3 regions of the Sporosarcina pasadenensis genome follow, and region 3 is predicted to be linked to each of the others. Evidence: riboswitches for the same ligand, from Rfam matches in the RefSeq annotation. Region 3 holds a riboswitch; each other region holds the start of a gene.

The links. Region 3 has a riboswitch for S-adenosylmethionine ahead of AB1K89_RS15660 (LLM class flavin-dependent oxidoreductase). Riboswitches for the same ligand answer to the same signal wherever they lie in the genome.
Region 1: linked by a shared signal. The riboswitch ahead of AB1K89_RS10075 (bifunctional homocysteine S-methyltransferase/methylenetetrahydrofolate reductase) and the one ahead of AB1K89_RS15660 (LLM class flavin-dependent oxidoreductase) in region 3 are both predicted to bind S-adenosylmethionine.
Region 2: linked by a shared signal. The riboswitch ahead of metK (methionine adenosyltransferase) and the one ahead of AB1K89_RS15660 (LLM class flavin-dependent oxidoreductase) in region 3 are both predicted to bind S-adenosylmethionine.

The regions. Positions count from the first base shown of each region.
Region 1 is NZ_JBFEGM010000006.1:128,818-136,425, forward strand. It holds gene metH (methionine synthase) at 1-3,264, opposite strand, end outside; gene AB1K89_RS10075 (bifunctional homocysteine S-methyltransferase/methylenetetrahydrofolate reductase) at 3,257-5,104, opposite strand; SAM riboswitch class I at 5,424-5,529, opposite strand; gene AB1K89_RS10080 (hypothetical protein) at 5,644-5,823, shown strand; gene AB1K89_RS10085 (biotin transporter BioY) at 5,965-6,561, shown strand; gene AB1K89_RS10090 (hypothetical protein) at 6,706-7,608, shown strand, end outside.
Region 2 is NZ_JBFEGM010000018.1:13,155-20,762, reverse strand. It holds gene AB1K89_RS17055 (alpha/beta hydrolase) at 1-744, opposite strand, end outside; gene AB1K89_RS17050 (gamma carbonic anhydrase) at 825-1,337, shown strand; gene metK (methionine adenosyltransferase) at 1,542-2,744, opposite strand; SAM riboswitch class I at 2,931-3,049, opposite strand; gene pckA (phosphoenolpyruvate carboxykinase (ATP)) at 3,224-4,810, shown strand; gene AB1K89_RS17035 (MFS transporter) at 4,975-6,363, shown strand; gene AB1K89_RS17030 (alpha/beta hydrolase family protein) at 6,455-7,249, opposite strand; gene AB1K89_RS17025 (NUDIX hydrolase) at 7,239-7,608, opposite strand, start outside.
Region 3 is NZ_JBFEGM010000013.1:55,465-63,072, reverse strand. It holds gene AB1K89_RS15680 (type IA DNA topoisomerase) at 1-497, opposite strand, end outside; partial or broken gene AB1K89_RS15675 (zinc ribbon domain-containing protein) at 766-1,002, shown strand; partial or broken gene AB1K89_RS15670 (type IA DNA topoisomerase) at 1,882-2,100, opposite strand; partial or broken gene AB1K89_RS15665 (aromatic amino acid lyase) at 2,104-2,430, shown strand; SAM riboswitch class I at 2,677-2,781, shown strand; gene AB1K89_RS15660 (LLM class flavin-dependent oxidoreductase) at 2,881-4,260, shown strand; gene AB1K89_RS15655 (RNA polymerase alpha subunit C-terminal domain-containing protein) at 4,333-4,626, shown strand; gene AB1K89_RS15650 (5' nucleotidase, NT5C type) at 4,711-5,283, opposite strand; gene ribD (bifunctional diaminohydroxyphosphoribosylaminopyrimidine deaminase/5-amino-6-(5-phosphoribosylamino)uracil reductase RibD) at 5,285-6,397, opposite strand; gene AB1K89_RS15640 (GTP cyclohydrolase II) at 6,390-7,145, opposite strand; gene AB1K89_RS15635 (winged helix-turn-helix transcriptional regulator) at 7,215-7,523, opposite strand.

The sequences.
Region 1 (7,608 bases), on a different contig from region 3:
GAAGCGCTGGCCTTGGTATTTGGCCGCGAACCGGTCGCGCATCGTAAAGTCGGTGGCGTCCGGGAAGCCCCATTGGTCCCGGATTTCCTGATGGACACGCTCGGCGAATCCTTCCGCAAGTTCAAGCGCTGTCGCTTGGAACGCATGGCTCTCGAGGAATTTCCCTTCCGCCTTCAACCTGTTCGCATACTCCCGTACACCGTGTCCTGCTGTTACTTGCATGAGCGCGACATAGTCCATTTCACCGCTGTCCACCGTCTTCAAATAGTCGGCGAGGCAAAGGAACGGTTCCTTGCTTTGACGAGGGAATGTGAAACGCTCGATTTCCGTCTTCGCGTCTTCCGGATCATAAATAATCACATCGTCTCCGTCCGCCTGGGCGGGGAAGAACTGGTACAAGCCGGAAGCGGATAAATTCCCCGACTCTAGGAAGGCTGTCACCATTTCATGTAGCTGCACTGCACGCTCCTCGCCATTCGCAAGCATCTTGTCGACGTTGCCGCGCAAGCCTAAATGATGACCGATTAGCGTCCGCATATTGACGTAAGGGTACAAATGCGAGACGGAGTAATCTCTAAGGACGCGTCTACGCAAGTCCGAGGGGATGAAAACCGGCGCATCTTCCCGCACTGTCTTCACTGGCCGAGGCAATACGGCAACCGCGGTGTCCCGCGTCGCGCGGTTTGCCTCCGACTCGAGACGCTTCTCCTGCTTTTCCACGAGTTCATTCAGCAAAGCCTCTTTGTCCCCGCTCTGCAACCGGTTTGCGAGGTCGAGCCCTTGCATCGCATCTTTCGCATAGATGACCGGCCCATCGTATTCTGGTGCGATCTTCGTCTCCGTGAATCTGCGCGTCAACGCGGCGCCGCCGACCATGACGGGCGTATCGATGCCTGCCGCCTTGAAATCTTGGGCGGTGAGCACCATTTGCTGTGCAGACTTCACGAGCAATCCGGACAGCCCGATAATGTCCGGCTTCTCTTTCCGGATGACGTCAATGAGGGTCGCTGGCGTCACTTTAATGCCAATGTCGATGACGCGGAACCCGTTGTTGCTCAAAATGATATCAACGAGGTTTTTTCCGATGTCATGGACATCCCCTTTGACCGTCGCCAATATGATTTTCCCTTTTCCGGAATCGTCCTCTTTCTTCTCCATGAACTGCTCGAGGAATGAAACGGAAGCCTTCATCACTTCTGCACTCTGCAACACTTCCGCAACAATCAGCTGGTTGTCATTGAACAAGCGGCCGACCTCCGACATCCCTTCCATCAACGGTCCGTTAATGACTTCGAGCGGCGTATCGTACATCTCGAGCGCGGCCTCCAAATCGGGGATCAGACCTTCTTTCGTCCCTTCGACGACATAATACGCGAGCCTTTCAGGAACCGTCTTCGGTATATCGTCCTCGGTCTTCTCTTTCTTCTTATCCCGGTAAAAATCAGTGAAATCCGCAAGCGTCTGGTCGGTCGTCGTGAACAGAAGATCATTCGCAAGCTTTATTTCATTGTCCGGAATGGAAGCGTACCGTTCCAACTTCTCCGTGTTGACAATCGCGTAATCAAGTCCCGCCTGGGTGCAATGATACAAGTACACCGCGTTCAGTACTTCACGGCCGACAGGGGGCAGCCCGAAGGAAACGTTACTCACACCGAGCGTCGTCAACGACCGCGGCATTTTTTCCTTGATCAGACGGATGCCTTCGATCGTTTCAACCGCCGACCCGATGTATTGTGCATCACCAGTTCCAACAGGGAACACGAGCGGATCGAAAATGATATCTTCAGGAGCGATTCCCCATTTGTTCACAAGGAGATCATAGGAGCGTTCCGCGATTTCGAGTTTCCGTTCGCGTGACACTGCCATTCCGATTTCATCAATCGTCCCGACGACGACGGCGGCGCCGAATTTCTTCACGAGAGGCAGCACCGCGTCGAAACGTTCTTCGCCGTCCTCCAAGTTGATGGAGTTGATGATCGCTTTCCCTTGAGAGAATTTCAACGCCTCTTCGATGACCTTTTCATCTGTCGAGTCGATGACGAGAGGCACTTTCACCTTTTTAACGACTTCCTGCATGAATTTTTTCATGTCTTCAAGCTCGTCACGATCCGGATTTGCGAGGCAAATATCTAGGACGTGAGCACCGCCGCGCACTTGAGCACGTGCAATCTCGGAAGCCTCCTCGAATTTTTCGTCGACGATCAACCGTTTGAACTTCCTTGAACCGATGACATTCGTCCGCTCACCGATCAACAGCGGGCGCATCGATGGGTCATACAACAACGGTTCGATGCCTGAAACAGCATGGTCATGCCCGTTCTCAGGCTTGTGGCGCGGGGTGAGGCCGTCAACCGCTTCACGGAGCGCGCGGATATGATCAGGGGTCGTGCCGCAACAGCCGCCGACCATATTCAACCATCCTTTTTCCGCGAATCCTTTCAGCTTCAAGGATAAGGATTCAGGCGATTCATGGTAGTGACCTTCTTCGTCTGGCAATCCGGCGTTCGGATAGCACGTGACGTAGCTCGTCGCAAGATCAGAAAGCGAGCGCAGATGATCCGTCATGAATTCCGGACCTGTCGCGCAGTTCAATCCGACGGACAGCGGCTTAATATGCTCGATTGATATATAGAACGCTTCGATGCTCTGACCGGCCAAAGTCGTTCCCATCGGTTCAATCGTCCCCGATATCATGACAGGGAGCTCGATGCCTATTTCGTCGAAAGCCCGTTTGATCCCGATTGTCCCGGCTTTCACATTGAGCATGTCTTGGCTCGTTTCCATCAATAAAAGATCGGCGCCGCCTTCGATCAATGCCTTCGCCTGGACGTAGAAATCCTCGGAAAGCTTGTCGAATGTAATTCCTCCTGTGACGGAAAGCGTCTTCGTTGTCGGACCGATCGCACCGGCGACGTAACGCGGCCACTCCGGTGTCGAATAGTCGGCGGCACACTTTTTCGCGATTTCCACAGCCTTTATATTAATTTCTGACGCTCGGTGGCCGAGGCTGAATTCGTCCAGTACGAGGGGGGTCCCCCCGAATGTGTTCGTGCAGATGATATCCGCTCCCGCCTCCAAATAGGCCCGGTGGATTTTATCGAGGATATCGGGGCGTAGGATGTTCAAATATTCGTTACAGCCATCGTATTCCTCTCCGCCGAAATCGTCTGTCGAGAGATCTTCCGCTTGCAGCATTGTGCCCATCGCTCCGTCTATGATGAGGATTCTGTTTTTTAACTGTTGTTCGATTGGATGTTTAGGCATGGACAATACTCCTCTCCTTCTTCCCGTCAAGTTCTTTTATATGGCTGATGAGTTCCAAGGACATGTCATAGCGGAGAAACGGCGTAATGATATAGATGCCGTTGAATAGTTCCGCTGCTGTGTCGATCAGTTCCTTAGCGATGTTGATGCCTTCCCGGGTCGCTTTTTCACGGTCATCCCCGCATGCGGCCATCCGGTCGAGCACTTCTTCGGACAGTTTGATGCCCGGTACTTCATGATGCAGGAATTCGGCATTTCGAATATTTGTGAGCGGCATGATGCCGATGAAGATCGGTGTATCCAAATGCTTCGTTGCTTCGTGAATGTCGATGATCTTCTCCTTCGTATAAACGGGCTGTGTAATGAAATAATCCGCCCCGCACTCAATTTTCTTTTCGAGACGTTGCACAGCACGGTCGAGAACTCGGACGTTCGGATTAAATGCCGCAGCGACCGAGAATTTCGCCTTTTTGCGAAGCGGCTTGCCCGTGAAAGAAATTCCTTCGTTCAATTGTTTGATTAGCTGCAGCAACTCCATGCTGGAGACGTCATAGACGCTCGTCGCGCCGGGGAAATCGCCCACTTTCGTCGGATCTCCCGTGACGGCGAGGATGTCATGGATTCCAAGCGCATCGAGCCCCATCAAATGGGATTGCAGCCCGATCAAGTTGTGGTCACGACACGTCAAGTGGACGAGCGGCCGGATATGATGTTCATGCTTCAACATCGACCCCATCGCCATATTGCTAATGCGAGGGGAGGCGAGGGAATTGTCCGCCAATGTGACGGCGTCCACACCGGCTGCCTGCAATTCGTTCGCGCCGATGAAGTATTGCTCCGTCTCCAAATGGCGGGGCGTATCCAGTTCCACGATGACCGTTCTTTGTGTTTTAGCTTTAATGTGAAGCGGTTCGTGTTTTGTAGGCTCTGCTTCCCGGATGATGATCGGTTTTTCAGGCGTGACGACTTTTTTCGTGACCGGCGGCAGTCCCGCCAACTGTTTTTTCGCGGCAGCGATATGCTTTGGCGTCGTTCCGCAGCATCCCCCGATCAGGCGGACGCCCTCATCGCGGAGGAGTGTTGCTGCACGCCCGAAATAATCGGCTTCGGACGCATAAACGATCCGTCCATCCTCGACATCGAGCAAGCTTGCATTCGGAGCTGCGGAGAGAAACGCTCGCTCTGGAATCGTCACTTTTTCAAATGCTTGGATCGTATGGTAAGGACCTAGCCGGCAATTGACGCCGACGACATCCGCTCCTAGCGATTCCAGCTGATGAAGCGCGTCATTGAGATTCATTCCATTTTGCAAAACACCGGGCTCATCCATCGCGACTTGCGCAATGAGCGGCAGATTCGTCAGTTTCCGCAGCTCGGTAACGACCGTCGACAATTCTTCAAAATCGTAATAAGTCTCCAGCAACAGTCCGTCGGGATCGCCTGAAAGCAAAGCATCCGCCTGTTCACGCACCATCGTCAGCACTTCGGTTAGCGAAGCGTCACTTTTCCGGATGCCCCGCAGACCGCCGATTGTCCCAAGTACGAATTGATTGCCAGGCGCCGCGGCGCGCTTCGCAATCTGGATCGCCGCCTCATTGAATTCCTTCACCCGGTGCTCCATGCCATAACGGGCAAGTTTGAGAGAATTGGCACCATATGTATTTGTCTGGATGATATCGGCACCTGCGTCGATATACTCGCGGTGGATCTTCTCGATGATTTCAGGCTTCTCAACGTTCAATTCCTCATAACAAAAATCAATGCCATATGAATAAAGCAGCGTCCCCATCGCCCCATCCGCCACCAGTACATTATCTTTCAACCGATCAAGCAATCTCATAAGAAATCATCCTCTCTTCAATCGATATCCCTTAACCTACTAATCCCTTGAACACATCCGGCATGCTGCCATCGGAAAAACGTATAAACGGCTCCAAATACGCATAAATCTCCCGAAAGGCGCATAAACATCGCCAAACACGCATAAAACCATCGAAAGACGCATAAACGCGGCAAGATGCGCATAAATGCGAGAAATCACGCATAACCTTCTCCAATTACGCATAAATGCATTTTCTCTATGCGAAAAATTTCGACAGAACTGAAAAATAAAAAAGCCTTCGCTGAAAAGAAGGCTTTGGATAGTGAATTCTCGCTTCTTCTCATCTGCCAGGCCGAAATGGACCTGCTGGAATTAGCACCTGACCGAAACGGCTGGTTGCTGAAGCTTCGACGGGCCAGTCCCTCAGCTTCTCTTGATAAGAATTTGTTATGCAGTTGTTTGAATAATTTAAAACATCATATCGTTAAAAATTGGATACGTCAATAGGTGAATTGTGATAGAATGGGCCTATGAATATAAGGTAGAAGGTGAATTCGTTGAGGATTTTCAAATTTTCCGTCCCGATTGCACTCCTTGTTGCCGGAATTGCATGGTGGATGCTCCATAAAAACTTTCAAGAAGTTCCGGGCATGTCGAGAGTGTGGATCACAATAGGCGCAGCCGTCCTAAGCGGAATACTCGCCCATTTTTTATTCCCAAAAAGTGAAGACAATTAACGTTGATACAGGAATCGATAGCGAATGATGCTATCGGTTTTTTTATTCGCAGATGTTTGGTTAACTGAAATGAAAATTAGGTTGACACAATTTGAGTTAACTTTTATTCTATTGTAGATAACTTAAATTATGAGGTGGATTATGACAACAGCTTCAGTGAATACGAAAAGCGGAATGAGCCCGCTCAGTCTCGTCTATTGTGGAATGTTTGCAGCATTAATGATGATCGGGGCGAATATTACGTCGTTCGTGCCGTTCCTTGTGATTGGCGGAGTGCCAATTACGTTACAAACCTTTTTCGCGGTGTTAGCGGGACTTCTGCTAGGAAGCCGGCTTGGCGCGATTGCAATGACGGTTTATATGGTCGTCGGTTTGGCGGGGGCGCCTGTTTTTGCGAAGTTCCATGGGGGTTTTGGCGCTATTTTGCTTCCGACTTTTGGTTTCATCGTCTCTTTCATATTGGTTGCGTTTGTAACAGGAAAAATTGTCGAAAAGTACGGCAGTTTACGCAGCTATATTGTCGCGGGGCTTGTAGGTCTCGTAGTGAATTATCTTTTCGGAACGAATTGGATGTATTTTGCCTATAAGCTATGGGCCGCAGCGCCTGACGCATTTAGCTATGCGGTCGCTTGGGCGTGGATGGTGCCGCCCCTTCCGAAAGATATTCTGCTGTCGATTCTTGCCGGATTTTTCGGTCACCGTATGTACAAAATTCTAAAAGTAAGGCGTGCATATTAATTTAATAATCAATCGGACTATCTGTAATGTGTTAATTCACTTTTGCAGATAGTTTTTTTGTGGATTCAAGCAGAAAAACGAATCGTTTGACGGTTTCGTCCGTATAGTAGAGGAGGATTAATTTCAAAAGAAAAGAGTGTTCACATGATAAATTTATTGTTATTCTCATTGGTCGCCGGTATCGTTTCCGCGATTATCATCGTACCATTTACGTCTGGCTCCAAAGAGGGGCAGCCTGCCTTCAATCGGATTGCAGCTATATCAGCAACGGTTGTACTCGTGGCGGCTCTGACGTTTGCCCTTTATTACGTTTCAAATATGGACAGGAATTGGACGTCGTTGTGGGCGCTAGCTCTCATCGTCACGCTAGCGGGCGTCGTGCTGGCAACCGGAAAGGAAAGAAGCGCTAAGGTTGTCCTTTTCTTGGCGGCATTAGCAGGCAGTTTGTTCATCCTGAGTGCGCCGCTTTTCAATGCGAATGAAAAATATAAAGCGGTGGAAATGGACCAACAGGTTGAAATCAAGGCGTTCGACGAAACGAAGACGCCTGCAAGCGTTCCACCCCAATTCGCCCGGAATAAAATGAAGAAGGCATTCGGTCAAGTGCCGAATACGAGCTACTATGAACTTGGCAATTTGCAAATCCAAAAGGTGGATGGGAAGTTCGTCTACATCGCACCGGTAGAGTTTTCGGGCTTCTTCAAATGGTTGAATGGGAAGACGACGCCCGGTTACTTCACGATGAGCGCGACCGATTCAGCGGATAATCCGAAGTTCGTGAAAACTGAAATGTCGTATACCCCTTCATCATACTTCCATAAACAAGTGGAGCGTCATATGCGGATGGCGATGCCGGATCTCATCTTCTACGGTGATGTGCAGCTTGAAATTGATGATGAAGGCAAGCCGCATTATATCCGTTCCTACGGAAACTTCATTACAGCGAGGAACGGATTCGACGTCAAAGGGATTGTCATGGTCAATCCGGGAAATGGGGAGGTGAATCAATACCCGCTATCAAAAGTCCCTGAATTCATCGATGGGGCG
Region 2 (7,608 bases), on a different contig from region 3:
TTCAATGTACAAATAGACTTCCTCTCTCTCAGGCTCTTGATAAAGATCGTGGTACAGCCTTTTCCATTCCTTATAATGAAATTCGGAAAGTTGTTGTTTCAACAACCATCTTTTCGCATAGGAAATATCCGTAATTTTATCTTCTCCACCTGTATGGAGCAGGATAGGTGTATCGAAAACACTTTCTTCATGGTACATGATCGCTTTCATCATTGAATGCATTTCACGATACCAAGATGTGACGACTACGGAGCTATAGTCCCGATCGTTCTGAAATTCTATATACATATCGGTGTTCCGCGTCAGTAATTCAATTGTAATGTCATGGTTCAATTTCATGGAACTCGACAGCTTTGTCAGCACTCCTGAAAACTTGGATGGCTGGTGTTTCATGGAGAGCCAAGGGGAGCTGAAAATGAAGCCTGCACATTCCAGTTTCTCACGTTGCAATATATGCATGACAATCGTCGCGCCAAGCCCGTGTCCTAGTACGAATAACGGCAAATTATCATGCAACGCAATATCAATCATTTTTTTCACATGGTCTACATACGACTCGAACGGTTCATCATGGATCTTTCTCCCGCTTTCAGAACCATGCCCTGGCAAATCGGTCGTGACGACATGGAAACCTCCGTTTCGAAGCTTTTGGATGAGCCACGCATACCTCCTGTGATGTTCGTATGCATTATGGACAATCGCTATTACCGCTTTCGGCTGTCCTTCCGCTTCCCATTTCCACATGGCACTCACCCCCCTTTATGTAAATGAAAGTTTTATGTTACGATAAATTATACATGATTTTTAGAAAAGAGGAGACGTTCATGATTTATTCATACAACGGAAAAACGCCAAAAATTCACCCATCCGTCTATGTCGCGGATTATGCGACGATTACAGGTGATGTAACGATTGGGGCAGACAGTTCGATTTGGTTCAGTTCGGTCATCAGGGGCGATGTAGCACCGACAATTATCGGTGAACGTGTCAGCATCCAAGACTTGAGCTGTCTTCACCAAAGTCCAGGCAAGACGTTATTGATTGAGGACGATGTGACAGTCGGCCACAAAGCTCTTCTACATAGTTGTGTTATCCGAAAAGGCGCACTCATCGGAATGGGGGCTATCATTTTAGATGGCGCGGAAATCGGCGAGGGTGCATTCATCGGGGCCGGAAGCCTCGTTCCTCCCGGTAAGAAAATACCGCCTGGCTGCCTTGCTCTCGGCTCGCCTGCAAAAGTCGTCCGTGAATTGAATGACGATGACCGAGCGGATATGGAACGAGTTTTGAACAGCTATGTTGAAAAAGGCCGGATTTATAAGGATTTGCAGAAGTAAAAATCTGTTCGGCGCGGGTGCTGTCCAAATGGGCAGCACCGATGATCCCGAGTATCACTAAACCTCTAATAGCGATACAAGAACGCTATCCCCTCTTTTTGTATAATTAGTATAAACGCTTTAAAGCCCATAAAGTTCTCGTTCCACTCAAAAAAGTAAAAAAGGAAGCATGGATTTCTCCACTGCTTCCTCGATTTTACATTATTAAACAGTCAGTCCTGCTTTGGCGATCAATTCTTCCGCTTTGTCCGTCTGCTCCCAAGGGAGTTCCACGTCAGTGCGTCCGAAATGGCCATATGCCGCAGTCTGCTTATAGATTGGACGGCGCAGGTCAAGCATTTTAATGATGCCTGCTGGGCGTAGATCGAACAGCTCACGTACAATTTCAACAAGCTTCTCTTCTTCGACTTTGCCTGTACCGAATGTATCGATGGAAATCGAAACCGGCTTCGCAACACCAATCGCATATGCGAGTTGAACTTCACAGCGATCCGCTAGGCCTGCAGCTACGATGTTCTTCGCAACATAGCGCGCCGCGTATGAAGCCGAACGGTCCACTTTCGTTGCATCTTTTCCGGAAAATGCGCCGCCGCCATGACGCGCATAGCCGCCATAAGTATCAACGATGATTTTCCTTCCTGTCAAACCGGCATCCCCTTGTGGTCCGCCGATGACAAAACGGCCTGATGGGTTGATGAAGTATTTTGTTTCTTCATCTAATAATTCCGCTGGGACAACTGGGTTGATTACATGATCTTTAATGTCTTGTTGAATCTGTTCGAGCGTAATGTCAGGATGATGCTGTGTTGAAATGACAATCGTATCAATCCGTACAGGACGGTTGTCTTCATCATATTCCACAGTCACTTGCGTTTTTCCATCCGGACGCAAGTAATCGAGAGTATCTTCTTTCCTCACTTGCGCAAGTCTGCGTGACAGCTTATGGGATAAACTGATCGGCATCGGCATAAGCTCCGGTGTTTCATTGCAAGCATAACCGAACATCAGTCCTTGGTCTCCCGCCCCGATCGCTTCAAGCTCCTCATCCGTCATTGTCCCTTCACGTGCTTCCAGTGCCTGATCGACACTCGCCGCGATATCAGCCGATTGTTCGTCGATTGACGTCAACACAGATGACGTCTCCCAGTCGAAACCGAACTTCGCGCGCGTATAGCCAATTTCCTTCACTGTGTCCCGTACCACTTTCGGGATATCAACATACGTAGTCGTTGTAATTTCCCCGATAACTAAAACGAGTCCTGTCGTAATTGTCGTTTCACAGGCTACGCGTGCATTCGGGTCTTCCTCTAGAATAGCGTCTAAAATGGCGTCTGAAATCTGATCGCACATTTTGTCCGGATGTCCTTCAGTTACCGATTCCGAAGTGAATAATCGGCGATTTGTCATTGTAGTTTCCTCCTTAACGGCTTGCAAATATTGATACGGTACTCTGTTTGTCCCAGTAAGTTCAGCGCCTAGAGAGTCGACGTCAACATACACAAGGATTAAGGGCCTCATAGAATCAATAAAAAAGCCCTTCGCTCACGTAAATATACATGAGGAAAGGCATAATTTCAAAAGCAGCACCTTTCACTCTTATCGTCCAAGGCATTCCACCTTGCTCCAGGTTTGGCACCTTCTCGCGGCCAAAATGGTCCACGCAGGTTGCCGGGCTTCATAGGGCCTGTCCCTCCGCCAGCTCGGGATAAGAGTATCCGTTCAATTAACAATCCTACGAAAAAGTTTGCACTTTGTCAAACCTTTTTAAACATATATACTTGAGTTTTTAATTAGTATAGATTATTATTCTAAATGTGTTATACTATTTAGGAAATGTGATGATACCCACCAATGTGGGATTATATGCAAAGGACGGTACGAATAAAATGATTTCAGCTAAAATTGAAAACGGATTACACGAGTTACTTTCAGGCAACAACGTAAACATACAGCCTTCAGTGGCGGAATTGGTTGAAAAAGCGACTTCCCGTGGAGAAGCGAAACTTTCCGCAGACGGCGCACTTACTGCCGAGACAGGAAAGTATACTGGCCGTTCGCCTGAAGATAAGTATATTGTCGAAGAAGATTCTTCTAAAGACAAAATCGACTGGGGCAAAGTGAACCGCCCGATTTCACCTGAAATCTTTGACTCATTATATAATAAAGTTCTTAACCATTTAAAAGCAAAGGAAGAGCTATTCGTATTCAAAGGCTTCGCAGGAGCTGACAAGAACTCTCAGCTTTCAATCCAAGTCATCAATGAATTCGCATGGCAAAACCTATTCGTTCATAACTTGTTCATCCGCCCTACCGCAGAAGAGTTGAAGACGCATGAAGCGCAATTCACAGTTATTGCAGCTCCGACGTTCAAAGCGGATCCTGCTGTGGATGGAACAAAATCCGAAACCTTCATCATTGTATCACTTGAGAAGCGCATTGTGTTGATTGGCGGTACAGAATATGCTGGAGAAATGAAAAAATCGATCTTCTCCGTCATGAACTACTTGCTGCCTGAACGTGGAATCCTTTCCATGCACTGCTCGGCAAACGTCGGTGAAGATGGGGACGTAGCTCTATTCTTCGGCCTTTCCGGCACAGGTAAAACGACGCTTTCAGCAGATGCTGACCGTAAGTTGATCGGTGATGATGAGCACGGCTGGTCCGATCATGGCGTATTCAATATCGAAGGTGGCTGCTACGCGAAAACGATCAATCTCTCACAAGAGAAAGAGCCTGAAATTTACGGAGCAATCCGTTTCGGTTCGGTCTTGGAAAACGTTGTTTTAGATGAGAAGACGCGCAAGCCAGATTACGACGATAATTCATTGACTGAAAATACGCGTGCGGCATATCCAATCCATTATATCGACAATATTGCAGTGCCTTCAGCTGCCGGACATCCAAAGACAATCGTCTTCTTGACTGCAGATGCATTCGGCGTATTGCCTCCGATTTCAAAATTGACGAAGGAACAAGCGATGTATCACTTCCTGAGCGGTTTCACTTCGAAGCTTGCAGGAACTGAGCGTGGCGTCACTTCACCTGAAGCTACTTTTTCAACTTGCTTCGGTGCCCCTTTCCTACCATTACCTGCAACGGTTTACGCGGAAATGCTCGGGAAGAAAATCGATGAGCATGATGCACAGGTCTTCCTTGTCAACACAGGATGGACTGGTGGAGTTTACGGCGTAGGTCAGCGTATGGCACTGAAACATACACGCACAATGGTCCGCGCAGCACTTGCCGGCAAATTGAACGATGTTGAGTTTGAACAGAATGCTATTTTCGGTCTGGCTATGCCAAGAGCGATTGACGGTGTTCCGACTGAAGTGTTGAACCCTCGCAATGCTTGGAGCGATCCAGCAGCTTATGATACAAAAGCGAAAGAATTGGCAGATCTATTCCGTGAGAACTTCAAAAAGTTCGGTCACGTTTCGGAAGAAATCACTAAAAAAGGCGGACCAATCGCCTAATAAATTAGAATTTAAGATCCAGGTGCGATTATGCACTTGGATCTTTTTATTGTTGTTATCCTGCAATGTTTTCTCTCTCCCGCAAAAGTCGCCCCAATATTGGCATGCATAGAACGAGTGGTTCTGCAAACAATGAAATGAGGAAATACAATAAGGGAGAGTAGATTATGACAACTGCCTATAAAGGTACGAATAAATTGATCACAGGTATTGTGTTTGGGGTATTAACGTTTTGGTTATTTGCTCAGGCAATGGTAAACGTTATTCCTGCAGTTCAATCTGACCTAGGAGTTTCTTCAAGTACATTGAATATCGCAATTAGTTTAACTGCGTTATTCTCTGGTATCTTTATCGTAGCAGCTGGTGGTCTTGCCGATAAACTGGGGCGGAAGAAACTGACAAACATTGGGCTTATATTAAGTATCATCGGCTCCCTTTGTTTAGTGTTTGCAACCGGATCATTCTTACTCATTGTCGGCCGGATTATTCAAGGTATATCAGCCGCCTGTATTATGCCAGCAACGATCGCCTTGATGAAAGCATATTTCGAAGGGGCTGAACGCCAACGAGCACTTAGTTACTGGTCAATCGGTTCTTGGGGTGGTTCTGGTGTTTGTTCCTTATTTGGTGGAGCAGTTGCAACATATTTGGGATGGAAATGGATTTTCATTTTCTCCATTATCTTTGCAGTTCTTGCCTTGTGGTTAATTAAAGACACACCTGAAAGTAAAGCAAAACAAACAGGAAGTTCCAAGTTTGATGTTAGCGGTCTAATTGTATTCATCATCACAATGTTGGCGTTGAATATTTTCATCACACAAGGTGATAAACTTGGTTGGACCAACTGGGTTACAATCGTATTGATAGCCGTTGCAGTTGTTGGCGCTTTTGCCTTTATTAAAGTTGAGAACGGCAAAGAGAACGCATTAATTGATTTTAAATTATTTAAAAACATGCCGTATACAGGGGCAACTATTTCAAACTTCTTGCTAAATGCTGTTGCTGGAACGCTTGTCGTTGCAAATACGTACGTACAAGAAGGTCGAGGATTTACATCTTTTCAATCAGGTATGCTTTCCATCGGATACTTAATTGTCGTACTATCCATGATTCGCGTCGGAGAGAAGATTCTTCAAAAAGTCGGCGCAAAAAAACCAATGGTTTGGGGTACTATATTTACACTCGTCGGGGTTGGTGTGATGGGTCTAACGTTTTTACCGGATCTCGCCTATACTGTCGTCGTATTTATAGGTTTTGCTGTATTCGGATTTGGGTTAGGAATTTATGCGACCCCTTCCACCGATACTGCCGTCTCAAATGCACCGGATGAAAAAATTGGTGCCGCTTCAGGAATTTATAAAATGGCAAGTTCCCTCGGTGGAGCTTTTGGAGTCGCGATTTCAGCTACTGTATATGCGGTGATTTCAGAAAATAGCGGGGTGCATGCCGCAGCAAGTGGAGGTATTATCGCCAACGTCATTTTTGCCGCAATCGCATTGATCTCAATCATCTTCCTTGTTCCAAATAATGCAGGGAAAAGCGTAGCGAAATAAGGGTGTGTATCGGGGTTGTCGGGAGCTATATTTTCTAGACAACCCCTTCACATGAAAAAAACAACCAAGACGGTTGTTTTTTTGTTAGGCTCTATTCATTCCCCTGCCTTCTCATCCAATTACACAAATCCCGGACGATTTGTGCATTATGTGCAGGAGGGAAATAATGATTATAGTCGGGGAAATACCAAGTCTCGTACTTTTTTTCCTTCTCACGTAAAGCGTCCTCAAGCAAAATCGCCTGCTCGAAAGAAACATTATCATCCTTCATGCCATGGATAATCAAAACTGGAGCTGTAATTTCATCCACTCGGAATAAAGCTGTCCGCTCACGATACGCATCCGGCATACTATTCGGAGTGCCGCCAATTACCCGCTTCATCATCCTGCGCATATCTTTTCGTTCATTATATGTAAAGATGACATCCGAGACGCCGGCCCATGTTACAACTGACGAAATATCCTCACGCAAAATCGCTGTCCAAAGCGCCATGATGCCTCCACGGGAGAAAGCATACAAATGGATGCGGTCCTTGTTCACCCTCGGGCTCTGCTTCAGAACTTCAACGGCATTGACCGCATCTTGCCGATCAGCTCCGGCAAATTCATCACGGCCTTCCCCACCTCTGTTGCCGCGATAATAAGGAGCAAATACGACAAAGCCTTGTGAAGCGAATTGGGCAATCCTTGCAGGACGGACCATGCCGACATGCTGCATGCCCCCGCGCAAGTAGATGATCCCTTCATAGTTCCCTCCACTTGCCGGTTCAGCTAGCAATCCCTTCACTTTAAACCCATCCGACCAATACGTTAATTCTTCTAGACGGATATTTGGGTTCGGTGATGGATAATCCCTTCTGTACAAAATAGCTCCATTAGGAAACATTTGCATCCACCCACTTCCGTATTTCCGCCATCCCGGCATCTTTCATATGAAAACTCAACTCTTTGCAGCTAGCCAATTCTTGATCGGTCAACCACAAAGCGCCTTCCGTTTCGAATAACTGGGGATTTTCATCGATGTTGGACACTTTCCCTGTAAAAACAGCCTTGCAAAATGTCACATTGCTCATGACGACGTATTCAGCAAATTTAACAAGATCAGTAATTGTCACACCTGTTTCCTCTATCGTTTCACGTATCGCGGCTTCTACAATCGTTTCACCGTCTTCCGCCTTGCCTCCGGGAAATTCAATGCCTCGAACGGAATGGCGAGTAACGAGCCATCTCTCCTCGTGCTTCAAT
Region 3 (7,608 bases):
GCTTTCGCCTCTTCATAGAGCTGCAAATCCTTGCGGTTATCGCGCAAATTCGCAAACCCCTTCCGCACTTCATCGACTTCAAGTGAATTGATCCAAAGTCGCTTGATCGTCTGATTCCGGGCACCGGTTTGATAATAAATGCTATAGAAGATATTCGAGCCTTCCCGGTCGACGTCGCATGCATTAATGACCGTATCCGTCCCGCGAATGAGCTTCTTCACGATCTGAAACTGCTTGAACTTACCCTTCGCCACTTGAAACTCGTATCGATCAGGCAAGATTGGAAGACTTCCGAGCGACCAACGTTTCCAAGCGGGATTGTATGCATGGGGTTCCTTCAATTCCACGAGATGGCCGACACCCCATGTGATATAGGCACCTTCGGGAAAGATCGGGCATGGGTTAATCTCTAAGTACCCCTCATGTTTCCGCACGGAAAAAGCGTCTGCATACGCTTTCGCTTGGGAAGGTTTTTCAGCTAGGATGACAGGTTTCATGAGGACACCTCCTTGAGTAAAAGAAACGCTTGTTCTTCTCATTATGTAGGAAAATAGGATGGAATACAACTGCTTGGAAGAGTGGTTGTTTACTTAATTGGTATTTGAAAAGTATAGTCCGAAGAAGGATAGCTTGTCGGCACCTGCTGGTGGAGATTAGAGAAGGTTGTATAAAGCTTCGTTAAATTATTTGATGGAAGGCAATTATGGTTCTTGAATCTCGCATAGCTTTGCGTTAATATGCAAGAAATAGTTCGACGGAGCTTCCTGGGGGATGTTCACGACATTCTTGCGGTATAAATTAGATGAGCAAGGTAAGCAACTCATCAAGATAGACAAATGGTTCCCTTCATCCAAGACGTGTTCGGCCTGTGGTCATGTAATTGCTGTCTTACATCTTTCCGAAAGGACTTTTGATTGCGATTGCGGCTTCGTTATGAGCCGGGATTGGTATGCCGCTATCAACATCAAGAATGAGGGACGGCTGATGCTGGACTTGTCCTGATGAAACGGAATTCTTGGAACAAGAGGGTTAGCTCGGTCAGTTTTCGTTGGCTAGTAAAAGCAGCGATTAGTCGAGAAGCCTCTACTTCAAACGCAAAGCGTTAAGTGGTGGGTAGTTCACGCAATCTTAGACGGTTCCTGAGACATGAAAAAAACATGTACTTTTTCACTGGTCCCGAACCGCCCTCCGTTGTTAAGTAAATAAAAATATAGCTATAAGAGTCAATATAACAATAAATGGGATTGCTAAAACATAAACCCATAGTAAACTAGAAAAACTTTTTTCACTCTTGTAATCTTTATTCATAGAATTAGCGACGGATATGGTCAAAATTAGTCCGATAGCCAAAGTAATGAATACGAAAATGGTTGAAACTATAAGAGCTACCTTCATGCCTTACTCCTTTTTTTATAAATATTTTTTATATTCTATACACTATAATTTTATAATAAATATATAACATTTTCAAGGACCATCCAATTAAGGATTATTTAAACCAACCACTTTTTAAGAAAATTGAACAGTTACTAAAAATATCTATAAGCGCTCCATTCATCTGTTTGAAAGTATTGGAACTTTTTGATTTGGATTTTGTTAAATCTACTTATATAAATACTCGTACTATTAAAAAAATAAAGAATGAGGTTTGGAGCAACTTTCTAGAAATGGTTGAGCAATCGTACAAATTAAATGACAATAGTTTAAAAAATTAATAAGAATAAAAGAAACTTGAAAATGTAAATAAATCCAGGTGTTAAATCTGATTATGTGCATTTTTTATTTACGTGCAAGTGGAAGAATAGCGAGATATCTATGTAGTATCTTAATAAGGATAAGATTGTTTATTATGTATATATGATTTTATGAAGATAAGTGAAAGTCACATGCATTGATGACCGTATCCGTCCCGCGAATGAGCTTCTTCACGATTTGAAACTGCTTGAACTTTCTCTTCGCAACTTGAAACTCGTATCGGTCGGGGAGGATAGGCAGACTGCCTAGCGACCATCGTTTCCAAGCGGGATTGTAAGCATGAGGTTCCTTCAATTCCACGAGATGGCCGACACCCCATGTAATATAAGCACCTTCAGGAAAGATTGGTCTGAGAATAAGGTTCTTGCGCATCCCGCAAGTGTCGATTCGATCCCTACGTCGGCCAACCAAGAAGACCATGTCAGCATGGGCACAATAGCATCTCGCCAAGCGCGGGAAATTATCCATAATTCTGCTAGAGTAATTGCGATTGAAATGATTTGCGCATCGCAGGCTATTTATTTAGAAGGGGCAGAAAACCAATTAGCTCCAGCAACAAAAGAATACTTGGAGAAAATTAGAGAAATTTGCCCGCCATTGAAAAGTGATCGAGCGATTTCGGATGAAATAGAAGCGTTGGCACAATTTATACTACGTTCGGATATTCTGAACTAACAAGGATAAGGACCGAACCTATCAGTTTGTTGATTGATGGGTTTGGTCCCTTTTTTAATTGGAAAATTGTAGGTTCGTTATTACGACCAGTTATATTGCGGAGAGGGCATTAGTTGTAATTAAAATACTAGAAGTTTTATAAAAAATAGGTGGGATGAGCAGTATATTTCCCATAGCAATGAGAAAAATGGTATATGTATTGACAATTTAATTTTTGTATATTATTATTGTTCATACAACTCAATAAACTTATCAAGAGAAGCTAAGGGACTGGCCCGTTGAAGCTTCAGCAACCTCTGCGTCGCAGGAAGGTGCTAAATCCAGCAAGGGGAAACTCTTGGAAGATAAGAGACAATGCTATATTCACTAAGCCCTCTTTTCTATCGAAAAGAGGGCTTTTACTTTTAAAGTTTTATGAAAATACAACTACGAGGAAAGAAGGTTGAGAAAATGAGTAAAACTAAAAAAAGAATGTATTTAAATGCTTTTGAAATGAGTTGTGCAGCGTTTCAGTCGCACGCACTATGGAGACATCCCGATGACAATACACCCGGCTATAAAGACATTGAATATTGGACGCATCTTGCGAAAGTTTTGGAAAAAGGTAACTTTGACGCAGTATTCATAGCAGATGTATTAGGTGTTTACGATGTATATAAAGGTTCAAGGGATCCAGCAATTAGGTCAGGTATGCAAGTGCCGGCCAATGATCCAGCTTTTATTGTTCCCATCATGGCATCTGTAACTAAATATCTTGGGTTCGGATTAACTGCTTCGACCACGTATGATCACCCGTATACATTTGCTCGAAAAATGTCGACATTAGATCATTTAACGAAAGGAAGAATTGGTTGGAATGTTGTTACGTCTTATTTAAACAGTGCTGCAAAAAACATTGGTTTGGATACTCAGACCTCGCATGATGAGCGGTACGAGCGGGCGGATGAATACATGGAAGTGGTCTATAAGCTATGGGAAGCAAGTTGGGAAGATGATGCGGTAGTAATCGATAAAGAAAAAGGAGTTTATACGGATCCTTCCAAAGTTCACGATATTAACCATGACGGCAAGTACTTTCAAGTTCCGGGCAACCATATATGTGAGCCATCACCACAACGAACACCGGTTATATTTCAAGCTGGCGCCTCCTCAAGGGGACGTGCATTTGCAGCAGATCATGCTGAACTTGTTTTTGTATCATCCCCGTCTTTAGAGAAAACGAAAAACATCGTTTCAACGTTTAGGGAAGATGTTTTAAAGTCCGGAAGACCTGCGGATGATGTTAAAGTGCTGACGACCGTTACGCCAATTGTCGCCCCGACGGTAGAAGAAGCGGAAGCAAAGCTTGAAGATTATCAGCAGTATATCGATCATGAAGGAGCACTTGCATTAGTGAGCGGCTGGACAGGGATTGATTTAGCAGAATTAGATCCAACTCAAAAGGTGGAGTATATTGAAAATGACGCAATGCGATCAATCTTACAAGGCTTTGCGGGAATGACTGTGAATGAAATTGCTGAAAAAGTTGCACTTGGCGGTCTTGGTGAACTAATTGTCGGGGACCCTGAACAAATTGCAGACAAATTAGAGGAATGGATGGACTATGCCGATATCGATGGGTTTAATATTGTTTATTCAATTACACCAGGCTCCTTCGAAGACTTCGTTGAGCTAGTCGTTCCGGTTTTACAAGAGCGAGGTTTAGTGAGAACAGAATATGAAGAGGGTACATTCCGAAATAACTTATTTGGCCGTGATCAATTGAAAGAAGACCATCCTGCTAAACAAGCACGAAAACAAGTGGTTGGAGAACTAATCACACAATATTGAATGTCAGTAAACATAATGTAAGATGTTAACATAAGTTGAAAACTGTTTTTGTTTAAAAAGGAGATAGTACCAATGACGACTTCAAATAAAACTCTAAGGACTTGTAGTAAAGGGCATAACTACTATAAAAGTAGCGACTGCCCGACATGTCCGATATGTGAGCAGGAACGCAAACCTGATAATGGATTCCTTTCATCATTATCAGCACCGGCAAGACGAGCGTTGGAAAACAACGGGATCACTTCTTTGCAACAGTTATCGGCATTTAGTGAGAAAGAGATTTTGCGATTTCACGGTATGGGACCAGCTTCTTTACCAAAGCTAAGAGAAGCTTTAGAGACAAACGGGTTATCATTTAAAAAGTAGAAAATCCGACTGAGTAGGTCAACGCTCAGTCGGATTTTTTCTCGAAAAGATTTGCTCTTTTGATGAGTATTAAGCAGAGGCACCTTACTTCTTCTCTTTAAGCAGTAAATCGAATAGTTCAGACCAGTTCGCAATTCGTGGAATATCCAAATGTTGATTATAAGATTGAGTTTTCGCGAACAGATTTACTTTACAATCACCCAATGTTTCAAGAACGGCAGGCTTGTCATCAAAATAATAGTCGAGTTCCAACTCTTTAATAATGTGAACCTTGTCCTCATCATTCATCCCGTAAAAAAATCGATCTTTGTGGACTGGGAAACCTTGTTCAATCATCCATTCCATTGTTCGCTCACCATGTTCTTTCGGCCTTGCGGTAATATAATAGATTTCATGGCCGTCGTTCTCCAGTTTTTGCAACGTTTCAACTGCGTCAGGATAGGTAGGGCAAGACGTGAAATAAATTTCTTCTAACGAACCGTTCCACATCTTGCCACCTTCTTCAGCTGTCATGCCAAAGAGCTCGTGGATTTCAACTTTGTCCAAAGTGTGAAAAAGTTCTATATCCACATTCTGATTCAGTTTCTTATTGTATATATGAAAAGCATGTTCTCTTAAATTAATTAACGTATCATCGATATCAAAACCAAATTTCATATTAATTACCCTCAGTTTGTGTAGTTATATATTTTGGATAGCCTGTAAACTTAAAATCTTTTCCGATTTGAGTAATGCTGAGATTCTCCAATTCCACAGCATCACGCATTAGTTCGACACCTGCACCTTCAAGGAATGTCGGTGCTTGTGTGCCTCCAACTAGTTTTGGCGCGATATAAATCTCTACTTTGTCGACGAGCTGCTTCTCAAGGAAAGCAGCGTGAATCGAACCTCCGCCTTCAATTAAAACGGAAGAAACGAGTTTTTCACCGAGTATCCGAACGACATCTTGTGGATCGACTTGGCGATTGCCTGAAGTGTGGAAAATCAAAATTCCCCGTTCCTCCAACTGTTTCTTTGCCTCTTCATTATACGTTTTTGCAGTGAAAATCCATGTTTCCGCCTGCCCATCTGTCACGATTTTCGAATTAAGTGGAGTGCGTAAAGAGGAATCTAAAATAACGCGAATCGGATTCCGACCATTTGGAATCCTTGTCGTCAATTCGGGATCATCCTCGATGACTGTATTGACACCGACTAAAATGGCCATGTTTTGATTTCTTAATACGTGTACATCGTGTCTTGCTTCGGCAGACGTAATCCATTTACTGTCAGCTGTATGCGTAGCAATTTTCCCGTCCAATGTGCTTCCTGCTTTCATCGTTATAAAGGGCCTCTGTTCGACGATGAATTTATTAAACACTTCATTCATCTGTCGGGATTGCTCTTCCAATACACCGATGACAACTTCAATTCCTGCGTCTTTCAATATTTGAACACCGTTGCCAGCTACAACTGGATTTGGATCCAATGTTGCAATGACGACTGTTTTAATCCCCGCTTCAACAATCGCTACTGCACAAGGGCCGGTACGTCCATAATGAGAGCATGGCTCAAGGGTGACGTAAATTGTTCCCCCATGCGCTTGTTCACCAGCCATCCGAATCGCATGAATTTCAGCATGCGGATCACCAGCTTTCAAATGCGTACCTATCCCTACGATTCGATTTTCATTCACAATGACCGATCCTACAAGTGGATTTGGATCGGTTTGGCCCTTCATTGCCTGGGCATTTTGCAGAGCCAAATTCATATAAAATTCATGGTTAGTCATTCGGATGAGCACCTTCTTCACCTAAATGGCCAGAGCGATTGATTTTTGTTTGCAAGTATTTTTCATTGAACTCGGATTTATCGCCCCATAAAGGCTCTCTCCCCGAAATCGGAAGACCGGCGTTTCGCATCGCTTCCACTTTCTTCGGATTATTCGTCATCAGTGTAACAGGCTTAGTGCGTAATGCTTTTAATACATGCATGGCATCTTCGTAATTTCTCGAATCATCGACAAAGCCAAGCCCTTCATTTGCTTCTACTGTATCGTAACCATTCTCCTGAAGCACATAGGCCATTGCCTTGCTGAACAAACCGATCCCACGGCCTTCATGATTGGCCAAGTAAAACAAAGCTCCCGTCCCATGTTCTACAATATTTTTCATCGATTGCTTTAATTGATAACCGCAGTCGCATCTTTTACTTCCAAAGATATCGCCGGTATGACAAATCGAGTGCATCCGGATTTGCGCATCATCTGCATTTTTAAAATCGCCATATACAAGCACGCTCGATTGTTGATGCTCTGCAAGATTAGCAGAAGACAGGCGGTCAATAATCTCTTGAAAATCATTCGTCACTTCACATTGATTCAGCCAGCAATACCATTGAAAAATAACCGTTTCTCCATAAAGATTCACGGGCAGTTGAATGGGGCCGACCAAATAGGTGGCACCTTTATCTGTTTCAATCAATTGGATTTTTTCCTTTAAAATATCAACAACTGTTGCTTCTAGTTTTACATGTACCATAAAATCATTCCTTTTATATAAATTAGTTAACGTAGAATCTGAAGTTTCTATCGCATGAAAAGGGAAATGTTATGCGTCCATCCAATTTTGTGACCATTTTTCCAATTCCCGTATAAGAGGTTGGAGGGCGAACCCTTTATCTGTTAATGAATATTCGATTCGAACCGGTGTCTCCGGAAAGACTTCTCTAAGCACAACACCTTGGTGTTCAAGAATTTTTAACCTCTCCGATAAGACTCTGCCACTTACGCCGATTGTGGATTCGATACTGCAAAAGCGTTGCGGTCCCTCTAATAGCTTGTAAATAATTAACCCCATCCACCTTTGACCCAATAACTCCATTGATTTTTCAAACCTAGGACAAATCGATGTATCCAATGTAATCAGCTCCCTAATTATAGTATAGCTCATAACGATAAATAATTAAATATGTTTTTGTAAATTAGTTACTTGACTAATACTT